DNA from 2 places in the Frankia sp. Cppng1_Ct_nod genome. Region 1 is predicted to be linked to the other one. Evidence: riboswitches for the same ligand, from Rfam matches in the RefSeq annotation. Region 1 holds a riboswitch; the other holds the start of a gene.

Region 1 (15,280 bases):
CGCTGTGCAGGCAGGTGCCCGCGCGGTCATCGTCAGCAACCACGGTGGCCGCCAGCTTGACGCCGCCGTCCCCACCGCCACCGTCCTGCCCGGCATCGCCCACGCGCTGCAGGGTTCCGGCGCCGAGACCTACGTCGACGGCGGCATCCGCAGCGGCCTGCACGTCCTGGCCGCTCTCGCCCTCGGCGCCCGCGCCGTCCTGCTCGGCCGGCCCGTCCTGTGGGCGCTGTCCACGGCCGGCGCCGACGGCGTCTGCCGGCTGCTCCAGACCATCACCGACGAACTGCACCACGCGATGACCCTTGTCGGCGCCCGCGACCTGGACGAACTCACTCCCGACCTGGTGACACCCCCGATCAGCGTCGAATCGTGGGCGGCGCCGAGCCGATGACTGCCGCCGGCACGGGGGCCCGTCACCGGGGCCGCCTCCAAGGCCACCCGCCACCGCACCGGTGGAGAAGCTGTACCAGTGCTGCACGCCGCCTGGGTGTCGCGGAGCGCGACCGCAGACGATGTCATTGCCCCAACAGATTGCGTTCGACCAGGTCAAGAGCGCCAGCGTCAAGTCCGGGCTTGCTGGCCGGCAACCCTCCTCCGCGGCGGGGTGCCTCCCGGGCTGAGACCAGGCCGTGTCCGGGTGTCCGGCGCGGCAAGTGCGGACCCTCACCGGGTCCCGTGGACCCGAGGAGTCACGTCGTGGCGTTCTTTCAGTCTGTCCTGGATCACCCTGCCGATCAGACCGCGTCCGGCGGGCCGGACGGTGCGAGCGGGGGGTGTGCGGGCACGTCGGGCGGCGAGGCGGCGGGCGGCTGCGTGCCGGCTACGGTTGGGCTGGCCCCGCTGTTGCCAGTCGTCGGCGCCGATCTGGGTGTTCCGCTGGTCGGCGGCGGCCGGACGCGCCACGTCAACCTCGACTATGCGGCGAGCGCCCCAGCCTTGTCGCGGCGGCCGAGCAGGTGCTGCGGCTGTTGCCCTACTCGGCGAGCGTGCACCGTGGGGCCGGGTTGGCCTCACAGGTGTGCACGGCGCTGTACGAGAGTGCCCGCACGGAGGTGGGCGGCTTCCTCGGCGCCCGCTCTGACGACAGCGTGGTGTTCACCCGCAACACGACCGACGCGGTGAACCTGCTCGCGCACTGCGTCGCGCACGCAGGCGACGGTCCCGGCCGGGTGGTGGTGCTCGACCTCGAGCACCATGCGAACCTGCTGCCCTGGTCGGCGGAGCGGCGTCGGGTGGTGCCGGTGTGCTCGACGCCGCAGGAGACCCTCGACGCGCTCGCCGACACGCTGGGGGAGGAGCCGACCGCGCTGCTCGCGGTGACCGGTGCCTCCAACGTCACCGGGGAGCGGCTGCCGCTTGCGGAGCTGGCGCGGATCGCGCGCGGCGCGGGTGCCCGGCTGTTCGTCGACGCCGCCCAGCTGGCTCCGCACCGTCGGGTTGATCTGGCCGCGCTCGGCGTCGACTACCTGGCGCTGTCCGGGCACAAACTGTATGCCCCGTTCGGGGCGGGCGTGCTCGTCGGCCGGCGGGACTGGCTGGATGCGGCGCCGGCGTACCTGGCCGGCGGCGGCGCCGTGCAGGAGGTCACGTCTGAGTCTGTGAGCTGGGCGGATACGCCTGCGCGGCATGAGGCGGGCACGCCCAACCTACCCGGTGCCGTGGCGCTCGCGGCTGCCTGCCGGGCTCTCGCCGGCCTGCCGGCCGGTGCGCTCGCCGCGCATGACGAGGCCCTGCGCGCCCGGCTGGAGAGCGGGCTTGCCGCGCTGCCGGGTGTGCGCGTGCTACGGCTATGGCCGGGCGGCACCGCCACTGCCACCGACGGCGCTACTGGTGGGCGGGAGGCGTGGCCGGTCGGGGTGGTGGCGTTCACGCTCGCCGGTCACGACCCCGACGCGGCCGCCGCGTACCTTTCCGCAGAGCACGGTGTCAGCGTGCGGGCGGGCCGGTTCTGCGCGCATCCACTGCTCGGACGCCTCGGCGCGCCCGGAGGCGCGCTGCGGGCGAGCGTCGGGATCGGGTCGACTGTCGCTGACATCGACCGACTCGTGGATGCGCTCGACGCCTACCTCATCGGGGGACCGCGCTGGCGCTACGGGCGAGGGCCGGGTGGATGGGCGCCGATCCCGGACGACCGTCTGTTGCCCGACTGGGCCGCCGCGACGCCGACCGCGCCGGTGCCGGGCGCCTCACCCTGCGACCCCGATTCACCGCTTAGTGCTCTACCGCATCGCGCGGGTCCCGGGCGACGTTCGGCCGAGTAAGGCTCAAAAGACCATGGGCTGGGAAATATACCACGGTTGGGGACAACCGTTCGCACACCGGAAGTTGACAAGGCTCATGAGCCTCTCTTTCGCCGTCACCTGGGACTACCGCTGCCCGTTCGCCCGTAATGCACACGAACACGTGCTCACGGGCCTCGCGGCCGGCGCTGACTGGCGCGTCGCTTTCCTGCCGTTCTCGCTCGGCCAGGTCCATGTCGAGGAGGGTCAGCCCAGCGTGTGGGAGAAGCCCGAGCAGGACAACGGGATTCTCGCGCTGCAGGCTGGTGTGGTTGTGCGCGACGAGTACCCCGATCGGTTCCCGGCCGTACACCGGGCGCTGTTCGCCGCCCGCCATGACGATGCGTTGAAGTTGGACGACCCGGTTGTGGTGGGAAGCGTGCTGCGCGAGCACGGTGTCGACGAGCATGCGGTGTTCGCGCTGATCTACTCCGGCGAGGCGCTGAGCCGCGTCCAGAGCGAACACGAACAGTACGCTCAATCCCACACCGTGTGGGGAGTGCCCACGTTCATCGCCGGTGACCAGGCGGTGTTCGTCCGGCTCATGCACCGCGCCCCGGCCGGGGCGATCCGTACCGTCGAACGGGTCGTCGACCTGCTGACCGGCTGGCCCGAGCTCAACGAGTTCAAGCACACCTCCGTCCCCCGCTGAGCAAGGCTTGGTCGCGCCTTCCACGCCCTGGCCGGCCACGTTTGTATGCCGATGGCTCGCGCTGTGACCGCGATGTTCCACGGCCGGTGGATCGCGGCTGGCGGGCGTGGAGGTGCGGAGTTGGTCAGCCGATTGCGGCGCGCAGGTCGACGAGATCGGCCTCGGGCACGGCTATCCGGAACGGCTCGATCTGCATCTCCCGTATCTTGTCGGAGTCTCAGGACGCGGTCCGCCTGATTGTGGCTGCTCCGCCGGGAAGCGGCAGACCGAGATGATCCCGTAGGGTGGACCCCTCGTATTCGCTGCGGAACACGTCGCGTTCCTGTAGCAGCGGCACGACCTTGTCAGCGAACTCGTCCAGGCCGCCGGGTGTGATGTGCGGGACGAGAATGAACCCGTCGCTGGCGTCCTCCTGCACGAATCTGTTGATCGTTTCGGCGACGGTGGCCGGCGTGCCGATGAACGACTGCTTTCCGCTGACCTCGATGACCAGCTCGCGGATGGAGAGTTTCTTCGCTTCGGCCAGCTCACGCCACTGTTTCGCCACCGCGAGCGGATCGGAGAACATCCGTACGCTGGCGCGGCCCCGCGCGATGGTGTTCTCGCCCGGCCCGGGGTCGATCTCGGGTAGTGGGCCGTCCGGGTCGTAGGAGCTGAGGTCGCGGTTCCACACCTGCTCGAGGAACCGGATCGCGGTCTGCCCGCTGACCTGCTGGTGGCGGACGACGGCGGCGTGTTCGTGGGCCTCGTCGTCGGTGTCGCCGAGCACGAAGGTGGCGGCCGGGAACACGAGCAGCTCCTTCGGGGTCCGGCCGTAACGCGCCAGCCGGCCCTTGACGTCGGCGTAGAACGCCTTGCCCGCTTCGAATGTGCTGTGCCGGCTGAAGATCGCGTCAGCTGTCGCCGCGGCGAATTCGCGGCCCGCATCCGAGTCGCCAGCCTGGAAGATCACTGGACGGCCCTGCGGACTGCGGGGCACATTGAACTGGCCGACGATGTCGAAATGCGCGTCGTGATGCTCGAACGCGCCCGCGGACGCGTCGTTGATGAAGACCCCCGACTCCTTGTCGGCGACGATCTCGTCGCCGCGCCAGGAGTCGAACAGTTCCCACGCCGCCCGCAGGAACAGCTCGGCCCGCTCATAGCGTTGATCTTCATGCAGGAATCCGCCGCGGCGGAAATTCTCCCCGGTGAACGCGTCCCATGAGGTGACGACGTTCCACGCGGCCCGCCCGCCGGAGAGGTGGTCGAGACTGGCGAACTGGCGGGCGACCTCATAGGGCTCGTTGAAGGTGGAGTTGATGGTGCCGGCGAGCCCCAGCCGGTCGGTGACGGCGGCCAACGCGGTGAGCACGGTGAACGTGTCCGGACGGCCGACCACGTCCAGGTCGTAGATGCGGCCGGCCTGTTCACGCAGGCGCAGCCCTTCGGCCAGGAAGAGGAAGTCGAACTTCGCCCGCTCGGCCGTCCGCGCGAAATGCACGAACGAGCTGAACTCGATGTGGCTGCCCGACCGCGGATCGCTCCACACGGTCGTGTTGTTGACGCCAGGGAAGTGTGCGGCCAGATGGATCTGCTTGCGTGGTCTGCTCATCACGGCTCCTCGCAGGTCGTCCTCATGCATCAGTCGGCGACAGCCAGCCGACAGGCAGGGCAGGCGCTGTCAGACGGTGGCGTAGCGGTTCGCGGGCCGGGGCAGACCGAGCAGACCGAGCAGCGTGTCCGCCTCGTACTCATCGCGGAAGGCTCCGCGGCGCGCGAGCTCCGGCACGAGCAGACGGGTGATCGCTTCCAGATCATGGGGGATGGCGGCGGGACGCAGTCGGAATCCGGTCAGGCCGGCCTGCTGCCACTCCTGCAGCAGATCGGCCAGTTCAGGTGGCGTCCCGGTGAAGATGAGCGCGTCTGAGGCGTACCCGGCGCCGGCGAGAGAGTCCAGCCGGCCCCTGCGGTCGGCCGCCCGCCCCGGATCGACGTCCAGGAAGACGACCAGGTCGCCGAAGATGTGCAGCGGCTCGTCCGCCCGGCCTGCGGCGGCCTGCTCCGCGCGGACCTCCTGTTCGATGCCGCGTACCTGCTCGGCGTCCTGCGGCGTGACGTACACCACGTCGGCCGCACGTGCGGCCAACCGGTACGGGACGGTGGCATGCGCCAGGGCGGTGACCAGCGGCTGGCCCTGTGGCGGGCGCGGGGTGATCGACGGACCACGGACGCTGAACCCTTTCCCCACGAAGTCGATGTAGTGCAGCTTGTCCCGGTCGATGAACCGCCCGGTCGCCGCGTCGCGGATCTCGGCGTCGTCCTCCCAGCTGTCCCACAGGCGGCGTACCACCTCCACGTAGTCGGCGGCCTCGTCGAACAGATCCCTGATCAGCTCGGCGATCGGAGGCTGGTCGTGGTCGGCGAACCGGAATGCGGGGAAGTCACGCCGGCCGAAATGGCCGGCCTCGGCCCGGCTCGCCGAGACCTGGACCCGCCATCCGGCGCGACCCATACTGACGTAGTCGAGAGTGGCGATCGCCTTGGCGATGTGGAAAGGCTCGGTAGGGGTGACCCGCACCGTCGGGACGAGCCCGACGCGGCTGGTGTGCGGAGCGACCCGTGCGGCGATCAGGACGGCGTCGAGGCGTCCGCGCACCCGGTCCGTCCGGCCGTCGGGCCGCCCGTCGAACCGCGATGACTGCCAGGACAGCGAGTCCTCGATGGTCACGAAGTCGAGCAGACCACGCTCGGCTTCACGCACCAGGTCGGTCCAGTAACGTGCGATGAACAACTCGTCGGCGCGGGCGTCCGGCTCGCGCCAGGCTGCAGGATGCCAGCCGGTGCCGTCCAGTGCGGCGGCGAGGTGCAGGGGCGGCGGTGTGCTCATCGGCTCTCTTCCGGCTCGGACCACACGCTCGGACAGCACAGGGGCTGATCTAGGGGCGACGGGCGTCGGGTACGTGCGCTGACGGTGGCACGGGCGCTGAGCGCGCCCATGCTTCGGCGAGTAGCTCGTAGGACCGGACCCGGTCGGCGTGGTCGTGAGTGATCGTGGTGATGAGCAGCTCGTCGGCTCCGGTTGCGTCACGCAGCGTGCGCAGCCTCCGGACGACAGTTTCCGGCGAACCGACGAACTGGGTGTCGAGCCGGTCGGCGACCAGTGCGCGGCTCTGCTCCGTCCACGGGTAGGCCGCCGCCTCGGCGGGTGTGGGGTAGGGGACCGCGCCATCGCCGGTGCGGATGCTGGCTACCCACGGTCCGTATCCACTTGCCAACTGGCGGGCGGTCTCGTCGTCGTCGGCGACGACGACGTCCGCGGAGACCATGACGTGTGGCGCTGTCAGTGATCCACGGACTTTGGCTTCCGGCGGCGCGGAAAGAGCATGATCGCGCCGTCTTTGGCCATCCAGCGTCTCGGACGGCTGGAATGTGGCCCGGTATGCCGCAACCGTGTCGAGCACGGTGGACGGCACGACGTGGTAATTGGCAGCCAGCGGAAGTCCCAGTTCGCCCGCGGTCCGCGCGCTGTCGCCGGCGCTCGCGGCCAGGATCCACAGCTGTAGGTCGGCGCCCTCGGCGGTCGGTGAGCACAGGTGGACGCCGTCCGGTGTGCGGTACTCGCCGCGGATGAACGCCTGGATGTCGCGGACCTGGTCGGTGTAGTCCTCGTCGGCGCCGTCCCGGTACCCGACGAGGTCCATCTGTCGGCGGAGGTTTTCACGATTGAACATGACCTTCGGCGGTGCCGGGATCAGCAGACCGTTGATCACAGAGGGTTCGGCGGTGGCGGTGGCCGTACCGCCGCGCCCCGCCGACGGCCCTGCGGCGGATCCGGTGGCCCGCTCTCCCACCCTGCGCGCGCTGGAGCGTCCCAGACCGAGGTCGATACGTCCGGGGTGGATGTGCGCGATCGTCCCGAACTGTTCGGCGATGACAAGAGGCGTATGGTGGCCCGTCTGCACCGCTCCGGAGCCGACCCGGATGCGCCGCGTGGCGTCGGCGACCAGGGCGATCAGGACGGCGGGTGCGGCCGAGGCGACACCTGGGGTCAGGTGGTGCTCAGCGAGCCAGTACCGGGCATAGCCGAACCTCTCCGCGTGCCGGGCAAGGTCGATCGTGTTGCGCAGCGCGTCGGCGGCGCTCGTCCCGGAGCTCAGCGGGGCGAGGTCGAGCACCGACAGCGGGACAGGGCCTGTGGAGGGCATGCGACACCGTTCAGTGAGTCCGGGGTTTGGGCCTCCGGGGGCGCGCGAGGACCATGACCGCGCCGTCTTTGGCCTAGTCGATGACGTCGGGTTCCTGGCCCACGGTCAGCCAGTCCGCGTAGGACAGGCCGGTGACCTGTTCGAGCCGGGCGATGTCCTCGACGAAGTAGGGCAGGACGGCGTGTCGTTGCTCGGGGGTGAGTTGCGGTCGGCCTCCTCGCTTGCGCTGCAGCACGGTCAGCAGTGGTCCCCGGGCCGCCTTGCGCAGCGGCACGGGGAAGTGCTGACCGATCTTTCCGCCGTTACGCAGCAGTGCACGCAGTACCGCGTTGGTGCGGGTGTCGGCGACGAAGGGCGTGACGTTCTCGGACGGCACCGCGTCGAGCAGGCCGGTTTCGACGCCGAGGAATTCGCACACCCGGTCCAGCGTGGGAACCGGCGAGTCGCGCAGGTCCCGGTAGCGCAGCAGCAGCACCTGCTCCTGGGAGAACCGTCGGAACAGGTGGTCGAGTTGCTGGCCATAAAGTCCTTGCGAGACATAGTGCCAGAAGTGTGCCCATCCGTCGGCTCTGCGGCGTTCCTCGAGGGCGCAGGCACGGATGAAATCCCGTTCGGGTTCGAGGCCTGCGGCCCACAGATGCGTCCAGTTCGAGTGTGCCCGGTCGACGGGGTTGCGCAGCAGGACGATGAGCTTCGCCTTGGGAACGATCCGTTCGATGCGGTTCTGCGCGTCGAGGTCGTAGAGGTAGAACGGCGTGGCCTCACCGCGCAGCGCGCCGTCGGGCGCGGGGTCGAACAGCGCCTCGTATTCGGCCCGCTGCCAGACGTGTTCCTGGTAGGTCTGGGCGTCGCCCGGGCCGCCCTGTGCGGGTGGTGGCCCGTCGGACAGGAAGAACTTCGGTTCCTTGACTGAGGGCAGGAACAGCTGCGGGTGGCGGGTCAGTGTGGCGTGGAGCGCGGTGGTGCCGGCCTTTGGCACACCGATGACGAGGAAGTCCGGGAGAGGCATCGACGGAAAAGCTCCTATGTCATCACTCTCAGTAAAATCTTTTGGTGTCGCGTCGGGCAGCGGGCAGCGGCGACCGCAACGACGGGACGTGGAGAGGCAGGACGGCGTACGGGACGCAAAGCCCCGCGCGCAGAACCGAACTGGGACCGAACCGGGTGTGTAGCGGCTGGGGAGCCGGTGGGGAGCCGGTGGGCGCAAGCGACCGGACCAGGTCGACAGCTGGCCAGCCGTTCGGGCGCAGCGCCGCGCCCGGGAGGTTTCAGTAGAGCACGCATGCCAACCGCTCGTCCATAGTCGACCAGATCGATCGAGATGATTACAAATACCGGTGACAGCGGCCAGCGAACCCGCACACTTTGTTTACCAAGACAGTAGGCTTCGCGGCGTGGTGACGTACCCGACCCAGCGAACCGTGCCGAATGTGTCGCTGCCACGAACAGAGTCGGCGGCGACCGCCGTCCCTCCCCCCGGTGACGGACCGGGCTTCTGGGCGGGGGCGCCGAGTGCACTGCTGGTGGACGGCACCTTCTACCTCGCCTACCGGCTTCGACGGCCGATCGGCCGCGGCCGCGGGTACGCCGTGGTGATCGCCCGGTCGTCTGACGGCGAGCATTTCACCGAGATCGCCACCATTCGTCGGGAACCGTTCGGCGCCGAGTCACTTGAGCGTCCGGCGTTGGTGCTGACGCCGCAGGGAACCTGGCGGTTGTACGTGAGCTGCGCGACCCCGGACAGCCCGCACTGGTGGGTTGATGTCCTCGAGGCGGACACGCCCGCCGGCTTCAACCCCGAGCGCCGCCGTACCGTGCTGCCCGGCGACGCTCATACCGCGGTCAAGGACCCGGTCGTGGCCCTGTTGGACGGCGAGTGGCATCTGTGGGCGTCCTGCCATCTGCTCGACGACCCTGACGCAACCGACCGGATGGACAGTCGCCACGCCACGAGCGCCGATGGGCTGTCATGGCGGTGGCGCGGCACGGCACTGTCCCCCCGTCCCGGCGCCTGGGACGGACGCGGTGTCCGGATCACCGCCGTGCTTGCACACGGTGCGCAGCCGGTCGCCTTCTATGACGGACGGGCCAGCGCAGCGGAGAACTGGGCGGAGCGCACGGGCCTCGCCGTCGGCACCACCGTCGAGCGTTTCGATCCGGTCGGCGACAGCCCGGTGGCCGCGTCTCCCCACGGTGACGGTGCGCTGCGTTACGTCAGCATCGTGGATCTTCCGGATGGGGGTGTCCGGTTGTACTACGAGGCGTCCCGGCCGGATGGTGCACACGAACTGCGCACCGAGGAACATCGCATCCCGCAACAGGTACCCCGACAGCTGAAATAAGGATCATGAACCTGGATGCGGGACGTGTCCGGGCGGGCGCGGTTGGCCATTGGTCTCACCGACCTCACCGACCTCACCGACCTCCGCCGCTCGACGGATCCGTTCGACGAAGACGTAGTTCCGATCTTGGAGGCTGCCGGGCCTGCGGCCGTAGCCCCAACCGAGCCACCGCCGGTACTCCCCGAACCGGCCCTGGGACGCGAGAAAAGTCTCATCGGTCAGTGGGGACCCGGCTGGTGCCGGGCCGGCCAGCGGCGATACGAAGAGGGCGTCGGCGGGGCAGTTGGCCTCGCACATGAAACAGGTCTGGCAGTCCGACTGCCTGGCGATCACAGGATGGCCGCCGTCGACCGCCTCGAAGACGTCCGTCGGGCACACCTCGACGCAGATGTTGCAGTCGATGCACCGACTGTCGCTAATTACCTCGATCACGACGCCGCCATCTGCGCGAGCGCACCAGGGACACGGGCCTGCGGATGCGTGTCGGGACGGGCTTCACCGACCGCCGTCCAAACGCGGTCGAGGCCGCCGACGCGGATCCGGTGGACCAGTGCCGGGTCCGTGTCCGGATGGTCGTCCCGGACCTGAACCCCGCGGGTCTCCGGCCGGGACAATGCACTGCGGTACATCCATCGCGCATGTGCCAGCATCGCCGCGGCCTCGCGACTCCGGACGACGGCATGCGCATCGCTGCTGTCGGGGGCGAGTCCATCGACGACGGCGGACCACAGTGAGTCGAGGACGGCCAGGGAGTCCCGGAGACTCTGCTCCGTCCTGAACCTGTTGTGCTCCAGCGGGAGTACCCGGCTCTGCAGAGCGGCCACCACATCGTCGGCCCGCGGGCCGACGATGTGGTGGCCGCGGGGCCGCAGCCCCGGTCCGCCCGCGGGCCGCAACGGCGCCGTCGACCAACCGGTCGGCCGGCCTGCGGCGAACCGGGCTGCCGCTGCTCCTGCCCAGCCGCCCGACGAGATCGCCCAGGAACCGTTGTGGCTGCCACCGCCACTGATCGCGCCGGTGACCGGTTCACGCGATGCGGCGTCACCGGCCGCGAACAGCCCGGGGACGGTGGTCGCGCACTCGTCGTCGACCAGGCGCAGCCCGCCGGTGCCGCGGACCGTGCCCTCAAGGACGAACCTGATCGGGAAGCGCTGCGTGAACGGGTCGATGCCCATCTTGTCGAACGGCAGGAAGAAGTTCGGCTGGGACCAGCGCATCGCCTGCCGTATCTGGGGCTCGGCCCGCTCAAGCCGGGCGTACACCTGTGTGCGCAGTGCCGCTCGCTGCACGTCGAGAAGACCGGACGGGAAGAGACCGCCTGCCAGCTCGGCCCCCTCGGCATCGGTGAACGCAGCGAACTGGTACATCAGGCCTTTCGTCTGCGCGCCGAATGCAGGGGCGATGCCGTACTGGCAGGAGAACTCCATCCCGGACAGTTCCGCGCCGACCTCGGCCGCCATCAGCGCGCCGTCGCCGGTGTCCACGTTGAGCCCGAGCGCGCCGGACAGGAACGCGCAACCGCCCGTCGCCAGGACCACGGCACCGGCCCGGACCGCCCATCGCGTGCCTGCGCGTTGCCGCTGGATGCCGGCGGCGCCGGTCACGACACTATCGGGATCGACCAGGAGCTCGAGGGCTGGCGAATGATCGAGAATGACCACGCCGGCACGCCGGACCCGGCGGCGCATCAACCGCATGTACTCCGGTCCCTGAAGGCTGTTCCGGCGTTGCTCACCGTTGTCGGCTACCGGGAAGGGGTAGCCCCAGTCGGCTAGGGTCTGGACGGCATCCCAGGTGCGCTCGAGAACGCGCTCCATCCATTGCCGCTCCGTGAGATGGCCGCCGGCCACCTCACGGGCGGCAATGGCGTCCTGCCGGGCCGACCCGACAGGCGGCACGTACCACAGGTTGTTCCCGGCGGCCGCCGTGGAGCCACTGGTGCCGCAGTAGCCTTTGTCCGCGAGCGCCACACGCTGCCCGCGTGTCGCCGCTTCCAGCGCGGCCCAGGTCCCGGCCGGACCGCCGCCGAGCACGAGAACATCGACCTCGCCGGGAACGACGGCGGGCGTTGCACGGCGCCTGGACACAATGCTCACCTCTCCGATCTGTCCGGGCTCACCTCTGCGATCTCATCCGGCTGCCGCCCCGGCCGGTACCGGGCTGACGAGGCCGGGCGGACGAGGCCGGGCGGACGCTCGAGCCCGTAATGCTCGCGCAGTGTCTTTCCGGTGTATTCGGTCCGGAACAGTCCGCGCTGTTGCAGGATGGGGACCACCTGTTCGACGAAATCCTCCAGCGCGCCGGGCAGGTAGGGAGGCATCACGTTGAAACCGTCGGCGGCGCCGGCCGTGAACCATTGTTCGAGCTGGTCGGCCACCTGTTCCGGGGTGCCGGCGAAAACGCGATGACCGCGGCCGGCGGCGAGCTGGGTCAGCAGCTGGCGTATCGTGAGGTTCTCCCGGCGGGCCAGTTCCACGACGAGGGTGAAGCGGCTCTTGTTGCCGTTGATGTCGTCGACACTCGGCAGCTCCGCCGGCAGCAGGCCGTCGATCGGCTGGTCGAAAAGGTCGATGCCGACCATCTTCGACAGCTGACTGAGCCCGTATTCCGGTACGATCAGACCGTTCAGTTCGGCTTCCCGCTGTTTCGCCTCCTGCTCGGTGGAGCCGAGGATGGCCGCGATGCCGGGTAGGATCTTGATGCTGTCCGGCGAGCGGCCGTGGCGAACGGCGCGCTTTTTCAGATCTGCGTAGAACGCCTGGCCGTCCGCCAGGGTCTGCTGTGCGGTGAAGACCGCCTCGGCATACCGTGCGGCAAATTCCTTGCCGTCTTCGGAGGAACCGGCCTGTACGAGCAGCGGATGGCCCTGTGGGGGGCGCGGCACATTCAGCGGCCCGGCCACTGAGAAGTACCGGCCGGTGTGGTTGACCGGGTGGATACGGTCCGTGTCGGCATACAGCCCGGACCGCTTGTCGTACACGAGGGCGTCGTCCTGCCAGCTGTCCCACAGAGCACGCGTCACATCGAGGAACTCGGCCGCGCGCTGATAGCGGAGGTGGTGCTCCAGATGCGCCTCCGCGTTGAAATTACGCGCTTCGTCCTCCTGCCCCGAGGTCACGATGTTCCAGCCTGCGCGACCGCCGCTCAGATGATCCAACGAGGCGAATTTGCGGGCCACATGGAAGGGCTCGTTGTAGGTCGTGGAAACCGTGGCGACCAGCCCGATCCGGCTGGTCGCCACGGCTAGCGCGGACAACAGGGTCAACGGTTCGAACCGGCCGGCGAAGTTGTACCGCACGTTGTTCCACAGGGCGAGGCCGTCGGCCAGGAAGATCGAGTCGAGCTTGCCGCGCTCGGCGAGCTGGGCCATGCGGATGTAATGGTCGACGGATCCGTCGCGTTCGGGTTCGACGGCCGGGTGCCGCCAGGCCGCCTCATGGTGCCCGACATGCATGAGGAAGGCATTGAGATGTAGCCGGCGGGGGCGGTCGCTCATCTGCTCTCGATTCTTGTGTTGTTGGCTCTTGAGCTGTCGCCTCTCGGCGGCCTGCTGGTCAGGGGAGCCCGCGGCGCTCGCGCTTTCAGGAATTGGGTGCGACGCGCCAGCGGGAGAAGTATCGTTCCACGGCCAGGAGAAGCTGGTTGATACCCAGGACGATCACCGAGATGGTGATGATCCCTGCATACATCGCATGTATGGCGAAGTTGGACTGCGCGTAGCTGATAAGATAGCCGAGACCCGCTTTCGCGCCGACCAGCTCCGCGGCGATGAGCACCAGGATCGCGTACGCCCCGGCGAGGCGGATGCCGGTGAAAACGGTCGGGACGGCAGCGGGCAGAATAACCTTCTGGAACAACTGTAGTGATGACAGGTCCATCGACCGTGCGGACTTGATGGGCAACGGGTCGACACTCCTGACCCCGCTGACGGTGGCCTGGATGTCCTGCGGGCCGCTGATGGTGTTCCCGATCCACTTGAGAGTGATCGGGCCGAGATAGCCGAGGTCGGCGGCGAGCTCGGCGGGGGTGACCGCTCCGGGCCCGAGCTGGAACCGCCGGCGCCGTCACGGCCAGGGCTGCGGCGGCTCCGAGAGTCTTGGATTTCCTGCGGATGGTGCGAAACATGGTGCGTCCTTCAACATGAGGGCGGGTGAACTGTCTGTACGGGTCGCCGGCAGGGTCCGGGGAGCGGGCGGTGGGAACGGGTGGTGGGAACGGGTGGGTCGCCGCGAGGTCGCAGTGTCGTCTGCGTGACGACCGGAGAAATATCGAGAAGGGGTAAGCGCAGCCGTCAGCACGGATGTGTAACCCCGGCAGGAAGGCCATGGCGTGGCCGGCCCATCGCCGGGCCGGCTTCGACCGCGCTGAACGTCCGGTGACCGTCAGACAGCCGTCAGCCTGTCGGACTGGGTAGACCCCGTCGCCATTGACGGTGAGAAGGCATTTACGGGCCAGGTGAGCGGCCGGTCGGAAGGCATATGATCATGAAGCTTTTCGTGCGCCCGGAGGCCCGAGGATCGCAGGCCCAAAGATCTACAGGTGTGTCCACCACGAACGCCTCGGGATCGGCAGGCCGGGTCAGAGGCGACAGAGATCGCTGGCGACGTGGACATGGTCCACCGTCCGCCGGACCGAGAATCGCCTGTTTAGCACGTTGCCGACTATGTCGGTCGAGATGATGGATTGTCAACCCGTTGCAGGATCGACGTGACCTGCCCGATACCGCGGGGGCGCGACGCTTTCTTGACCGCCGCTGTGGTCATCCACCCGGGGAGCACTGCGGCCCAATTATTTTCACTGCGCTGCTAAACGTTGACTCGCCTCTGAGGGGGACCGGACCATGGGTGCCGTGGCCGGTTTGGTGGGAACCGCAGGTTGTTCGCCGCCGATTCGGACTATGCGAGGAGGGTCGCCGCCGAGCCGCTGGTGGCGATCCACCCGGTGGTGCGGGTCCATCCCGAGACCGGTGAGCGGGCCCTGTTCGTCAGCCCGAGTTTTACCGCGGGCGAGAACGAGATCATCGGATTTTCGTCCCGGCAGAGCCGCAGGCTGCTCGAGCTTTTCTATGAGGAGGTGTCCCGTCCGGAGTACACGGTGCGGTTCCGGTGGCAGCCGGGAGACGTCGCGTTCTGGGACAACCGGGCTACCGCGCATCTCGGGCCGTCCGATCTCAGTCATCTCGACTTCGACCGGGTGCTGTACCGGGTCACGCTCGTCGGTGACATTCCCGTCGGTGTCGACGGGAAGCAGTCCGAACTCGTCACCGGGCAGCCGTTCCTCGCCAGCTGAGTATCCCGAACGATTGATCAAGGAGAATCGTGACCGTCACAGGTATGGAGCTCCACGGGCCGAACGTCGCCCCGAGCAGGGCGTGGGTGCCGGGGGGGCGTCCGCCTGCTTCATGAACCCGCGATCCCGACGCGACACACCGCCGGTCCCGCGGCGGCTGTCCTGCGGGCCGTGCTCGGCCTGGGCGTGGTCACCGGCGGCCGGGTGGATCCGCAACGTGGGGTCGTTGTCGAGCGCCAGCCGCTCGGCTGGCGCGACGTCCCGGTCCGCAAGGTGCTGGCCACGGCGACGAGCCTGCCGGTTTACGTGGACGGCCATGCGCGCGCCCTCGCCCAGGCGGAGATCCTGTTCGGGGATCAACGGGCCCGGCGGAGCCTGGTCCACCTGTTCGTCGGCAACGTCGTCGACGCTGCGATGTCGATGTGAACCAACCGGGCGGGCAGGGCCGTCTGGTCGAGCAGACGCAGCGCCCACCCCGTCCACACCACCGGACGGATCGCCACGGGTTGCGCCGGCTCCACGATGCCCACG
Region 2 (11,354 bases), on a different contig from region 1:
ATCGGGTACACCACGAACGAGATCAGGCAGATCACCAGCAGTCCGATGGTGATCCGGCGGTCCAGCGCGCGGCGGCCGGCGACACCGGCGGGATCAGTGGTGCCGTCGGCACCGGACCAACCCGGGCGGCAGGCCGCGACCGCCAGCACCCACACCAGGTACTGGGGGCTGAGTACCCGGCTTGTCACGATTATCAGCAGGAGCAGCGCGAGCATGCGGTCCGCCGGGTCAGTGGCCGTCCGCGGCGAGCGACGCAGCCACCACCATGCGGTGGCGCCCACCATGACCGCCGCCTCGACCAGCGAACAGACTCCCGCCACCCTCCTCGCGGCAGCGGAGCCGAACTGCAATGATCCCCAGGCATAGACAGGTCCGTCGTGCAGGCCCACCATGTGCGCGAGTACGAACGGGGTCGCGGGAACGGCCTCCAACTGCAGGCCGCGGGCCTTCTGCGCACCCACGAAGCCGAAGGCGTCCCGCCACCAGCCGGCGCCGAACAGCACACCCGCGACCAGCGCGACCGCCGCGACCAGCCCGCCCGCAAACCTTGCCAGAGCCGGACGCATGGCGCGGCCTGCCGGCAGTCCGGGATGGCCTCCGGTCGAGCCCGGTCCTGCGAGCGCCGCCACGAACAGCACCGGCCACACCTTCACCAGGGTGCCGGCACCGACCGCCAGGCCCGTCCGCCCCCACCGCCCGCGGGTCAGTTCTGCAAATCCCGCGACGGTGAGTGCCGCCGGCACCAGGTCGAAACGCGCCATCGACACCGGTCCGAGCGCGCAGGTCCCGACGAGCCAGAAGCGGGCCGCCGATACCGACCGCCGGGCCAGAACGCCGGTGACCACGGCATCCAACACGATGATCATCAAGAGGAAGCCGACCTCGTACGGCAGCCGGGTCACCATCTGGACCAGCGACGGGACCGCCAGCACGATCGCCGCGGCCGGGGGGTACTGCCAACGGTCGTCGCCGGCGGGAAGACCGTTGCCGTGGACCAGGCCATGACCCCAGTGATCGTAAAGGCGTACGTCACCGAGTACTCCGTGCTGTGCTCCGAGGAGCTTCGCGGTGACCGCGCCTATGATCAGGAGCATCCGGGTGACCACCCAGAACACCCGGATCCGCCGGGTCGTCCACGGCTCGTTCCAGGGCCGTAGCCGCTGGTGCGCGCGGTCCGCCCACCGGGCACAGACGTCCGCAAGCATGTTCCGTGGACGCCTGCCGGTGCGTCGCGGTGCCGCCCTGCCGGCGCGGAATTCAGTCATCCGCACGTTCCAGGACAGTATCGGCCGCCAACCGGTCACGCCCGCCCGCCCACCCGGACGGACCGTTTCGGTTCGGTTCGGTTCACCGGATCCGGATCCAGCACCGGATCCGGATCCGGATCCAGCACCGATCAAGCTAACCCAATCCATCTCATCGAATTACTTTCCGTCGTATTCTTTTGATGGGTAGAACGATCAACGGGAACCTCCCTACCCACCATAGGAATGCCAAATAATAACAGAAAGTAGTCATCAATCTCGGAGTGGAGTAACCCGGAACGGCCCGACCCGACCGGTAACGCCAGCCCCGACACCTTGGCGCCACCGCATGGTCATATACCGAAATCCTATGCTCCCCAGGGCTTGTTCGAGTTCCACAGCCACCCCGGTAAACTCACGGGCGTGCGGCGACAGGGGCTTTTCCAGCTGGCCTCGCAGCGGCACACCACCAGGCCGGCGAGTACCCTACGTAACCTGATGCGATGCACGTCAGGGGGTCCGCAGCCCGCGACCACTGCGTCGATCGCCCTGCCGATCAAAGTGACAATCACCATGAGTCACCGCGGGGGTTGAGAAATGGCGACCGCGCACGACACAAGGAGGTGTCTGAATGCTCGGGTCTCCATCGGCGTGGGACACGGCACGTATCCAGCTCGAGAACGCCGTCCGCCATCTCGGCATCAACGACGGCCTGCATGATCTGCTCCGTACCCCGCGCCGCTCGATCACGGTGAGCGTCCCGCTGGTCCGCGACGACGGGCAACTACTGGTCCTCTCCGGTTACCGGGTGCAGCACAACCTGGCCCGCGGCCCGGCCAAGGGCGGCATCCGTTACCACCCGTCCACCGACCTTGACGAAGTCAGGGCACTGGCCATGTGGATGACGTGGAAATGCGCGCTGATGGGCATCCCCTACGGCGGCGCCAAGGGGGGGATAGCGGTCGACCCACGGCTGCTCTCCCATTCGGAGCGGGAGCGGATGACCCGCCGCTACGCGGCCGAACTCGTCCCGCTCATCGGACCGGAAAAGGACATTCCCGCCCCGGACGTCGGCACTGACGAGCAGACCATGGCATGGATCATGGACACCTACTCGACGCACACCGGCTACACCGCGACCGGGGTCGTCACCGGTAAGCCGTTGTCCGTCGGCGGCTCGGCAGGCAGGGCCGGAGCAACCAGCCGCGGCGTCCAGCTCGCCACGTTCGCGGCGTTGGCCGAACGCGGCCTCGACCCCTACGACGTCACCGTCGCCGTCCAGGGATTCGGCAAGGTCGGCGCGCTCGCCGCCCAGTACCTGCACGACGCCGGCTGCCGGGTCGTCGCGGTCTCCGACGTCAAAGGGGGCGTCCACAACCCCCAGGGGCTCAATCCGGCCGCACTAATCAACCACATCCGGCGCGGCGCCGACAGCGTCGTCGGCTACCCCGGCACCGACACGATCACCAATGCCGAGCTGCTCGAACTCGACGTCGACGTCCTCGTGCCCGCCGCCATGGAAGGGGTCATCACCGCCCACAACGCCGACCGTGTCCGGGCACGGATAATAGTCGAGGGTGCGAACGGCCCGGTCTCCGCGGACGCCGACCCGATTCTGGAAGGCAACGGGATCATGGTTATCCCGGACATCCTCGCCAACGGCGGCGGTGTGGCCGTCTCCTACTTCGAGTGGGTCCAGGACATCCAGGCCTACTTCTGGACCGAGGACGAGGTCAACGACCGGCTGTGCGCAATCATGCAACGCGCATACGGGGAGGTGTCGACGCTGGCCGCCGAACAAGGCGTCAGCCTGCGCACCGCGGCCCACATCATCGGGGTCGACCGGGTCGCCGAGGCCCATCGGACGAGGGGCCTCTACCCCTGAGGACCCGAGGCGGAGCGGCGGCACCGGACCGGCCACCGCCCTGGCCACCGCCCTCCGCCGACACCCTCATGACAGTCTCGATGTCGTCCGCGGGGGACGTCCGGTTCCGCCGCTCGTGACCGCAACTTTCGCAGCGGTGGGTCAGGACGGCGCCCTGCGTGCGTACCTCCACGGCGATCGGGCGCATCAGACCTCGGCAGTCGGCCACCCGATCGCCCGGGTTGACGTCCACATGCCGGGACCACAGGCAGCACGGGCAGTGGTTGGTGTAGCCGTCGCCGCGAACCGATGTCCCGCAGCGCAGGCAGGCGAAGTCCTCGGTGGTGCGGGCAAAACGACGGCTCATCCGATGACCATACGAGTCGTACGGGGGCCGGACGAGCAGTCCGAGCAGTCCGAGCAGTCCGAGCAGTCCGAGGGCCGGGTCCCGACCGGCAAAAAGTGATCTCCTCGAGGCCGTGGTGTGAACGGACCACGCCGCCCGGGACGGATCCAGCGTGTCGACCGGCTTGGCCGAAGTTGTCGGACCCATCCTCTGAAATAGTGGACGGCGAAGCACACGCCTGTGATTCGCGGAGTTCCCGACCCGCCCGGAGGAGGTCATCGCCGTGGAAACCGCCCACGTCCTGCCAGCGGAACATCCGACCTTCCGCGCGCCGCCGCATCCCGCCCAGGCGCGCACGACCATCGATCCTCCGACAACCGGATACCCGCCCCGGCCGGGGCCCGATCCCACCCATAGCGACCAGGCGTCCACTCTTAGTGAGCGACAGTGTCGGATCCTGGAGTTCGAACGGCACTGGTGGCGATACGCGGGCGCCAAGGAGACTGCGATCCGCGCCGAGTTCGGCCTGTCCGCGACCCGGTACTACCAGATCCTGAACGCACTCATCGACTCTCCCGCCGCCCTCGTTGTCGACCCCATGCTGGTCAGACGGCTACGCAGATTGCGGGCGACGCGCCGACGGGCACGCACCGGTGGCGTGGGCCGACCCAACCCCGCCGAGATCTGAGCGCCTGCCATGACCGACGTCCCTGTCGTATCGCCCAGCCCCCCACGACCGTCCCGGCCGCGCCGAGGTAGTCGGCTGCATGCCCTCCTTGCCGGTTTCATCGCCATATGCGCACTGTTCGGCCTGATCCTGGTTGTCGACCTGTTCAACAGCCCTTCGTCGGACAAGCTGCAACCGACCGCGGCCGACACCACATCGGCGCACCCACGGCCGGCAGGTGTGTTGCCGGCCGGTGGCGGTGCAACCTCCTCGATCACCGTGAAGCCGTCGGTCCATCCGACAACAGACAGCTCACCGTCACCTAAGATCACATCTCGGCCACCTGATGTGGCACCAGTCGGGCCGAACAGTGCCGTACCAACGCAACGCCGAGTCTTTGCTCCCATCGTGATCCTGAACAACTCTCAGGAGAAGGGGCTGGCCGAGGCGGCCCGGTCACGCCTGGAGGCTGCCGGCTTCACGGTGACCCGGGTCGGCAACTACAACTCGGCGTACAACGTCCCCGTACCTACCGTGTTCTACGATCCCGAGCACAAGGAGGCGGCCCAAACCCTGCAGGATCTGATTCCCGACGTCAAGCAGGCTACCCCGAAAAATGACACTAAGATCGTCTCGGGCGACCCGCTCATCCTTGTCATCACCAAGGACTTTCCGACCACCATCACCCAGTGACGGCTGACCTCATGACTTCGACATCCGGTTCCGGCCCGGTCGCCACAGCACCCCGGACGCTGGCCGGCGGCGCGGGGCTCGCCGCGCTGCTCACCGATCCGCGGCGTGCCCTCGTCGCGATGGACTACGACGGCACGCTCGCACCGATCGTCACCCGCCCGTCCGATGCCGTTCCCACGCCAGGCGCCCTGGCTGCCCTGGCCCGGATCGCCGAACGGGTCCGATCCGTCACTATCATCACCGGGCGTCCGGTGGAGGCCCTGCTCGGCCTCGCTCGGTTCACCGACGAGCCGGGCCTCGGCTCGCTGGTCATCCTCGGCCAGTACGGACTGCAACGCTGGGACGCGTCCACCGGGAAGATCATCAGCCCGGAACCGCTACCCGGGGTCGCGGTGGTCCGAGCCGCGCTGCCGAGGCTGCTCGACGACGCACCCGCCGGGACCGTGGTCGAGGACAAGGGGCACGCGCTCGTCATACACGTCCGCCGTACCTCGGACCCGGACGCCTCGCTGGCCTCGCTCACCCCCGCGTTGACAAGTCTCGCCAAGGACAACGGACTGGAGGCGGCGCCAGGCAAACGGGTCCTGGAACTGCGCCCGCCCGGCCATGACAAGGGCCGGACACTGCGTGACCATGTCGCGGAACTGGATGCCCGCTCGGTGCTGTTCGCCGGCGACGACCTCGGCGACCTGCCCGCCTTCGACACGGTCGACGAGTTGCGGGCGTCCGGGGTGCCGGGTGTGACGGTGTGCAGCGACAGCCAGGAGGTCCCGGCCGGGCTGCGGGAACGGGCGGATCTCGTCGTCCCGGGCCCGGACGGCGTGGTAGCCCTGCTCCGGCTGCTAGCGGACCGCATCTCCTGATCCTGATCTACCGGTCCCGATCTACCGGTCCCGATCCCCTGGTCCTGATCTACCGGCCGGGAGGTCGGGCCGCCGGGACCCGAGGAGGGCGTCGAGCTGCTCACGGAACCACTGCCGTGGGGGAAGCCGGGTGGCAACGGTGGCAAGCCGCGCACATCGGCCACGACGCTCATCGGTCGCCATCACCAGCGCGGCATGCAACGCGTGGGCGGTCGCGCTCACATCGAACGGGTTCACCACCAGCGCGTCGTCGGACATCTCCGCGCACGCTCCGGCTTCGCGGGACAGCACCAGGGCGGCTCCGGGTCGTGACAGCACCATGCCTTCCTTCGCGACCAGGTTCATCCCGTCCCTGATCGGATTCACGACCAGGACCTCAGCGAGCGACAGCGCGGCCAGTGACCGCGGGTAGTCGTCGTTGACTTCAAGCCGTAGCGGCAACCAGGAGGCGGTCGCGAACTCGTCCTCGATCTCCTCCACGATGCGTTGCACCGCGGCCGTGTACTCGCGGTACTCGGGAAGGTCGTGACGTGACGGATAAGCGCAGACGATGTGCACCACCCGACCCAGCCACTGTGGATACTCGCGAAGCAACTCCCGGTACGCTTCCAGGCCGCGGACGATGTTCTTCGACAGCTCCGTCCGGTCCACTCGTACGATCACCCGCCGGTCACCGATCAGGTCCCGCAACTCGGCTTCGCGAGCAGCGACATCAGGCCTGGCCGCACGGTCCACCAACGAGCCGCCGTCGACCCCGAGCGAGTGGACGCCGAGCTGCACGGTGCGGCCACCGTATGCGACCCGCGACTGGCCCGTGGTCTCGTCCACGTGGACGTCGATGTCCGCTCCGAGCGTCGCCTGCGCGCATCGCAGGAACGCCTCCGCCCACCTGGAGGTGAGAAAACCGAGCCTGTCCGCCCCGAGCATGCCTTCCATGACCGCGCGGGCGACATCGTCGGGCAGCATCCGGAAGTACTCCGGCGGCGCCCACGGTGTGTGGCTGAAGTGGGCGATCCGCAGGTCCGGACGCAGCGCCCGGAGCTGGGCGGGTGCGAGCGTCAGATGGTAGTCCTGGATCAGCACGGCGGCGCCGGGTGCGGCCTCCCGTGCCAGTGCATCGGCGAACATCGCGTTGTAGCTCTCGTAGGCCTGCCAATCCCGCTGGAACGCGGGGCCGAAGGACGGCTGCGACGCCGGCGCGTAGAGAAGGTGCAGGATGAACCACAGCGTACGGTTGGCAACCGCGTTGTACGCCCGTTCGAACACGACCCGGTCCACGTCGAGCATGCAGACGGCCGCGCCGCCGGTATCGTGACCGGCCAGGTCAAGGCGGCCGTCCGGCGTCGACCGGGTGGCGCGCCGGTCGGCTTCGCTCAGCGCCGCACACACCCAGACCAGCCCGCCACGGGTGGTGACACCATCGGCGGTACCACCCGTGGCCTCCCCCGCGACCACGTGCAGACCGCTGACCAGCCCGCCACCACCGCGGCGCACCGTCAGCGGCCCGTCATCGTCCGCGGTGAAGGCGACCGGCCCACGATTGGACGCGACAAGCACACGGGCCGTCCCTGCGGCCACAGAACGGACAAGGTTGTCGCTCCCCTGGACATGACGCACAGACGGAGACTAGAACCTGCCTTGTTGATCGTCACACGGTGCGGGTCAGAGGATGCGGGTCAGACGGCGGCGGACCGCACGGTCGGCAGCGCCGAGCGCACCGCGCTCGCCCATCCTGTCCCGAGCGTGGCGTTCTCCACGACGACGTTGTCGTAGTCGGGCAGCATCCCGAGCAGATCGGCATGCCGCACCGCGTTCGCGACCAGGTGCATCCGACCGACATGCCCGGCCATGACCAGATCACTGGCGGAATCACCGATCGCGATCGCCTCGTCGGGACGCAGCCCCCGACGAGCCAGATCGAAGGCCACCGCGTTCCCCTTGCTGACGCCGTCGGGAACGAGATGGTAGACGTGTGGAACATCGTCAAGATCCGGCATGCTGGCCCGCGAGATGATGCCGTTGTCGCGGATGGTCAACCAGTTGAAACCCTCCGCGACGAGCCACCTGTCCACCTCGGCGACATCGATGTTGCCCAGCAGCATGATGTCGACCTCGCGTCCGCGGTGCCAGGGCCGGTGCACCTCAAGACGTCCCGGATGCCGTGCAACCAGGTCCGCGAGCAGCGCCTCGGGTACCTGGTCGAGCTCGGCGGGCATGGAGCCCCGCAGGATCTGGCTGCTGCGCCCGTGGTCCCAGCCGACGATGGCGCCGAGTTCGGCGATGAAACCGTCCGCGCCGAAGATCGCGGCGGCCTCGAGGAGCTGCGGACGGGTCCGTCCGCTGACCAGCACCAACGCGACGCCGGCCGCATGCAGCTCGATGAGAGCGCGAGCCGGGTCCAGGGTGATGGCGTGATCCTCGCTTCGGAAAAAGCACCCGTACGGCCCCACCATGGTCCCATCAAGATCGGTGTAGACGATCCGGATGCTCATCAGCGATGTCCTCCTGCTCGTGGCCCGACGGATCTTCCTGGTCATGGTTACCCTGGTCACGATCGCCATGATCATGGCCGCCCTGGTCACGGCCGTGGCGTGCGGCATACTCCGGAATAGTGATCATCGGGGGACGCTCCCGCACATCCACCCGGTAGGTATGCGGTTCAAAGCCGCCGTCGTAACGCCGGAACTGGGTCAGCGTCTCACCCGGAGTCGCGTCATGGATGCCCAGTCGCGTCCACGCCACCTGAATGATCTCCGCGGCCATCCGCCCGAGGGCCTCGTCGGACTGGTGACGGTGGATCTTACGCCCGACCTCGACCTGCGCGAGCGCATCCGCCCCCGCAAGCGCGAGCACGTCGACGAGAAGGGCGAACTCGACGCCGTAGCCGGAGACGAACGGCACCCGCTCGAGCAGGGACCGCCGGCCCGCGAACTCTCCGGCGAGCGGCTGCACCAGCCCGGCGAGCTGCGGCCAGTACAGGTTGAGCAGAGGCCGTGCAACGAGTTCGGTGACCCGACCACCACCGCCGGGCAGCATGCCCCGCGCCAGCGGCCGGTCATAGGAGGCCTTGACGTAGGACACCTCGTCGTCGGTCAGCAGGGGGCCGAGTAACCCTGTGACCAGGCTTGCGTCGAAATCCTCCAGGTCTGCGTCCACGAATACCACGATGTCCCCGGACGCCGCGTGCAGAGACTTCCACAGGGCTTCGCCCTTACCTGCGATCCGGCCGTAACCGGCTAGGACCCGCTCCTCCGCGATCACGTCGGCACCTGCGGCCGTCGCCGTGGACGCGGTGGCGTCGACCGACCCGGGATCGATCACGACGATCTCGTCGACCAGCGGGACAGCCTCGACAAGCTCCTGACGGACCGCGGAAACGATCTCCCCCACGGTGGCGGCCTCGTTCAGCGCGGGCAGCACCACACTGATCGAACCCGCCTTGCGGCCGAGGAGTTCCACGGGCGAGAAGTCACGCCCGTCATACGTTCGACGCTCGAACCAACGGTGCACATCACGCCGCACGCGGACTACAGTACGGACTGACAACTACATCCGGCTCATCCAGAGGGGCAGAGGGACCGGCCCAGTGAAGCCCCGGCAACCACCGGCATCCGTGCACGGCAGGTGCTAATTCCGTCCTGAGACGCATCCGGCTCTCGGGAAAGATGAGGAGTTTCACACATGACAGTCGCTCCCGAGCGCCCCGCAACGATCAGCTTGGACTCGGTCAATCCCGCGGTTTCCCTGTCATGTCGTCACTGCGGTGCCACATATCCGCTCTCGCCGACGCACGTCTGTATCGAGTGTTTCGCCCCGTTGGAGATTGCCTACGACGAGTCCCTGCTACGCCAGGTTACCCGGGCTTCCATCGAAGCGGGCCCCGCCAACCTGTGGCGTTACGTCGGGCTTCTTCCCGCGGGCCACGACTCCGCCCACCGGGTATCGCTCGGAGCGGGCTGGACGCCACTGCGCCCGGCTCCCCGGCTCGCCGCGGAACTCGGGATGCGGACCCTGTGGGTCAAGGACGACAGCGCCAACCCCACCCACTCCTTCAAGGACCGGGTCGTGTCGGTGGCGCTGTCCGCCGCGCGCGAGCACGGCTACACAACCGTGGCGTGCGCGTCCACCGGCAATCTCGCCCAGTCCGTGGCGGCGCACGCCGCATCCGCCGGTCTGCGTTCGGTGGTGCTGATCCCAAACGATCTTGAGGACGGCAAGACCGTTTCGACCGCCGTCTACAACGGCACACTGGTCGCGATCGACGGCACCTACGACGATGTGAACCGCCTGTGCAGCGAGCTGTCCGGCGAGTACGAGTGGGCCTTCGTCAACGTCAACGTCCGGCCGTTCTACGCCGAAGGTTCCAAGACGCTCGGTTACGAGGTCGCCGAACAGCTCGGCTGGCGCCTACCGGAGCAGGTCGTGGTGCCGATCGCCTCCGGGTCACTGCTGACCAAGATTGACAAGGCCTTCGGTGAACTCGGCCGCCTGGACCTGGTGGAACCGACTCCGTACCGGGTCTTCGGCGCACAGGCCGCCGGCTGCAACCCGGTCGCGGCGGCGTTCGCCCGCGGGGTGGACACTGTCGCGCCGGTGAAGCCGTCGACCATCGCCAAGTCGCTGTCGATCGGCAACCCCGCCGACGGCCCGTACGCGCTCGACGTGGCACGACGCACCGGCGGCGCGATCGTCGACGCCACCGATCCCGAGATCGTCGAGGGCATCCGCCTGCTCGCCCGGACCGAGGGGATCTTCGGCGAGACCGCGGGCGGGGTAACCGTCTCGTGCCTGCGCCGGCTACTGCGCGAAGGACTACTCGACCCGGATGCGGAAACCGTCATCTTCAACACCGGGGATGGGCTGAAGACCCTCGACCCGATGGTGTCGACGGCCCAGCCGACCGCGACGATCCGCCCGTCCCTGACCGCCTTCGAAGCCGCCGGCCTCGGCGACTGAAGAACCTCCGGCGGCGCACAAACATGATCGCGCCGCCTTCGGCCCCGGCGACTGAGAAGCCGACCCGCCCATCACGACGTTTCCAGAACGACGCCAGTCGTCCGAGTACGCCCCCCGCGCCACTCGGACGACAAAGCGTCTGTCTCAGCGCGTCAGGAACCGGCCCCGTGTCCCGAGATCCACCGCCGCGGCGGCCAGAGACCGGACCCGGACGACACCGAGACCCACCAGTCCCCATTTGCCGCATCGAAAGTGGCGACATCGGCCCTTCTGTCACCGGTCACGTATGCCACCCACTGACGGTTGGTACCGACACCGTGGCCGTAGGCCCAGTCAGTCTGATGTCTCACACGAGTCTGACAGAGAGGGGTCGGTCAACGGCACCCTGAAGGGGCGTCTTGACCCGGACCTACACGGCGGGCGGACCTTCGACGGTGTCACGGTCCGCGTCGCCCAGAGCATCCTGAACCAGCGTTACGCGGTCAGGTACCGGAAGGGAACGCGTAGGTGCTCGCCACCTTGGGCGTCTCGGTGGCCGCTCCGGCCCACACCACGATCTCCGTGTGTTGGGTGAGCTCCAGCGCCGCCGGCTCGCCGGATACTTCGACGCCGTCGCGGAAGACCCGAAGGGTCGCCCCGTTCGTGATGGTGACCGGTCCGACCTGCGTACGCGTCAGAGCCTGGTCCCATAACGTTCAGAGGCTGGTCCCATAACGTGAAG

Evidence for each region. Region 1 has a riboswitch for S-adenosylmethionine ahead of NBW77_RS13660 (aminotransferase class V-fold PLP-dependent enzyme). Riboswitches for the same ligand answer to the same signal wherever they lie in the genome.
Region 2: linked by a shared signal. The riboswitch ahead of thrC (threonine synthase) and the one ahead of NBW77_RS13660 (aminotransferase class V-fold PLP-dependent enzyme) in region 1 are both predicted to bind S-adenosylmethionine.

Annotation. Positions count from the first base shown of each region.
Region 1 covers NZ_CAKKTK010000044.1:1,130-16,409, forward strand. The annotation lists partial or broken gene NBW77_RS13650 (alpha-hydroxy acid oxidase) at 1-391, shown strand, start outside; SAM riboswitch class IV at 545-662, shown strand; gene NBW77_RS13655 (hypothetical protein) at 664-903, opposite strand; gene NBW77_RS13660 (aminotransferase class V-fold PLP-dependent enzyme) at 957-2,261, shown strand; gene NBW77_RS13665 (DsbA family protein) at 2,338-2,931, shown strand; gene NBW77_RS13670 (NtaA/DmoA family FMN-dependent monooxygenase) at 3,149-4,525, opposite strand; gene NBW77_RS13675 (LLM class flavin-dependent oxidoreductase) at 4,595-5,800, opposite strand; gene NBW77_RS13680 (MsnO8 family LLM class oxidoreductase) at 5,850-7,118, opposite strand; gene NBW77_RS13685 (sulfotransferase family protein) at 7,192-8,127, opposite strand; gene NBW77_RS13690 (glycoside hydrolase family protein) at 8,513-9,460, shown strand; gene NBW77_RS13695 (4Fe-4S dicluster domain-containing protein) at 9,464-9,892, opposite strand; gene NBW77_RS13700 (FAD-dependent oxidoreductase) at 9,889-11,547, opposite strand; gene NBW77_RS13705 (LLM class flavin-dependent oxidoreductase) at 11,553-12,956, opposite strand; gene NBW77_RS13710 (ABC transporter permease) at 13,042-13,362, opposite strand; partial or broken gene NBW77_RS13715 (TauD/TfdA dioxygenase family protein) at 14,372-14,749, shown strand; gene NBW77_RS13720 (ROK family protein) at 14,912-15,175, shown strand.
Region 2 covers NZ_CAKKTK010000105.1:678-12,031, reverse strand. The annotation lists gene NBW77_RS20415 (glycosyltransferase family 87 protein) at 1-1,265, opposite strand, end outside; gene NBW77_RS20410 (Glu/Leu/Phe/Val family dehydrogenase) at 1,876-3,129, shown strand; gene NBW77_RS20405 (RNHCP domain-containing protein) at 3,074-3,475, opposite strand; gene NBW77_RS20400 (DUF3263 domain-containing protein) at 3,738-4,142, shown strand; gene NBW77_RS20395 (LytR C-terminal domain-containing protein) at 4,530-4,814, shown strand; gene otsB (trehalose-phosphatase) at 4,826-5,677, shown strand; gene NBW77_RS20385 (alpha,alpha-trehalose-phosphate synthase (UDP-forming)) at 5,699-7,234, opposite strand; gene NBW77_RS20380 (HAD family hydrolase) at 7,354-8,169, opposite strand; gene NBW77_RS20375 (glucosyl-3-phosphoglycerate synthase) at 8,138-9,199, opposite strand; SAM riboswitch class I at 9,232-9,349, shown strand; gene thrC (threonine synthase) at 9,359-10,633, shown strand.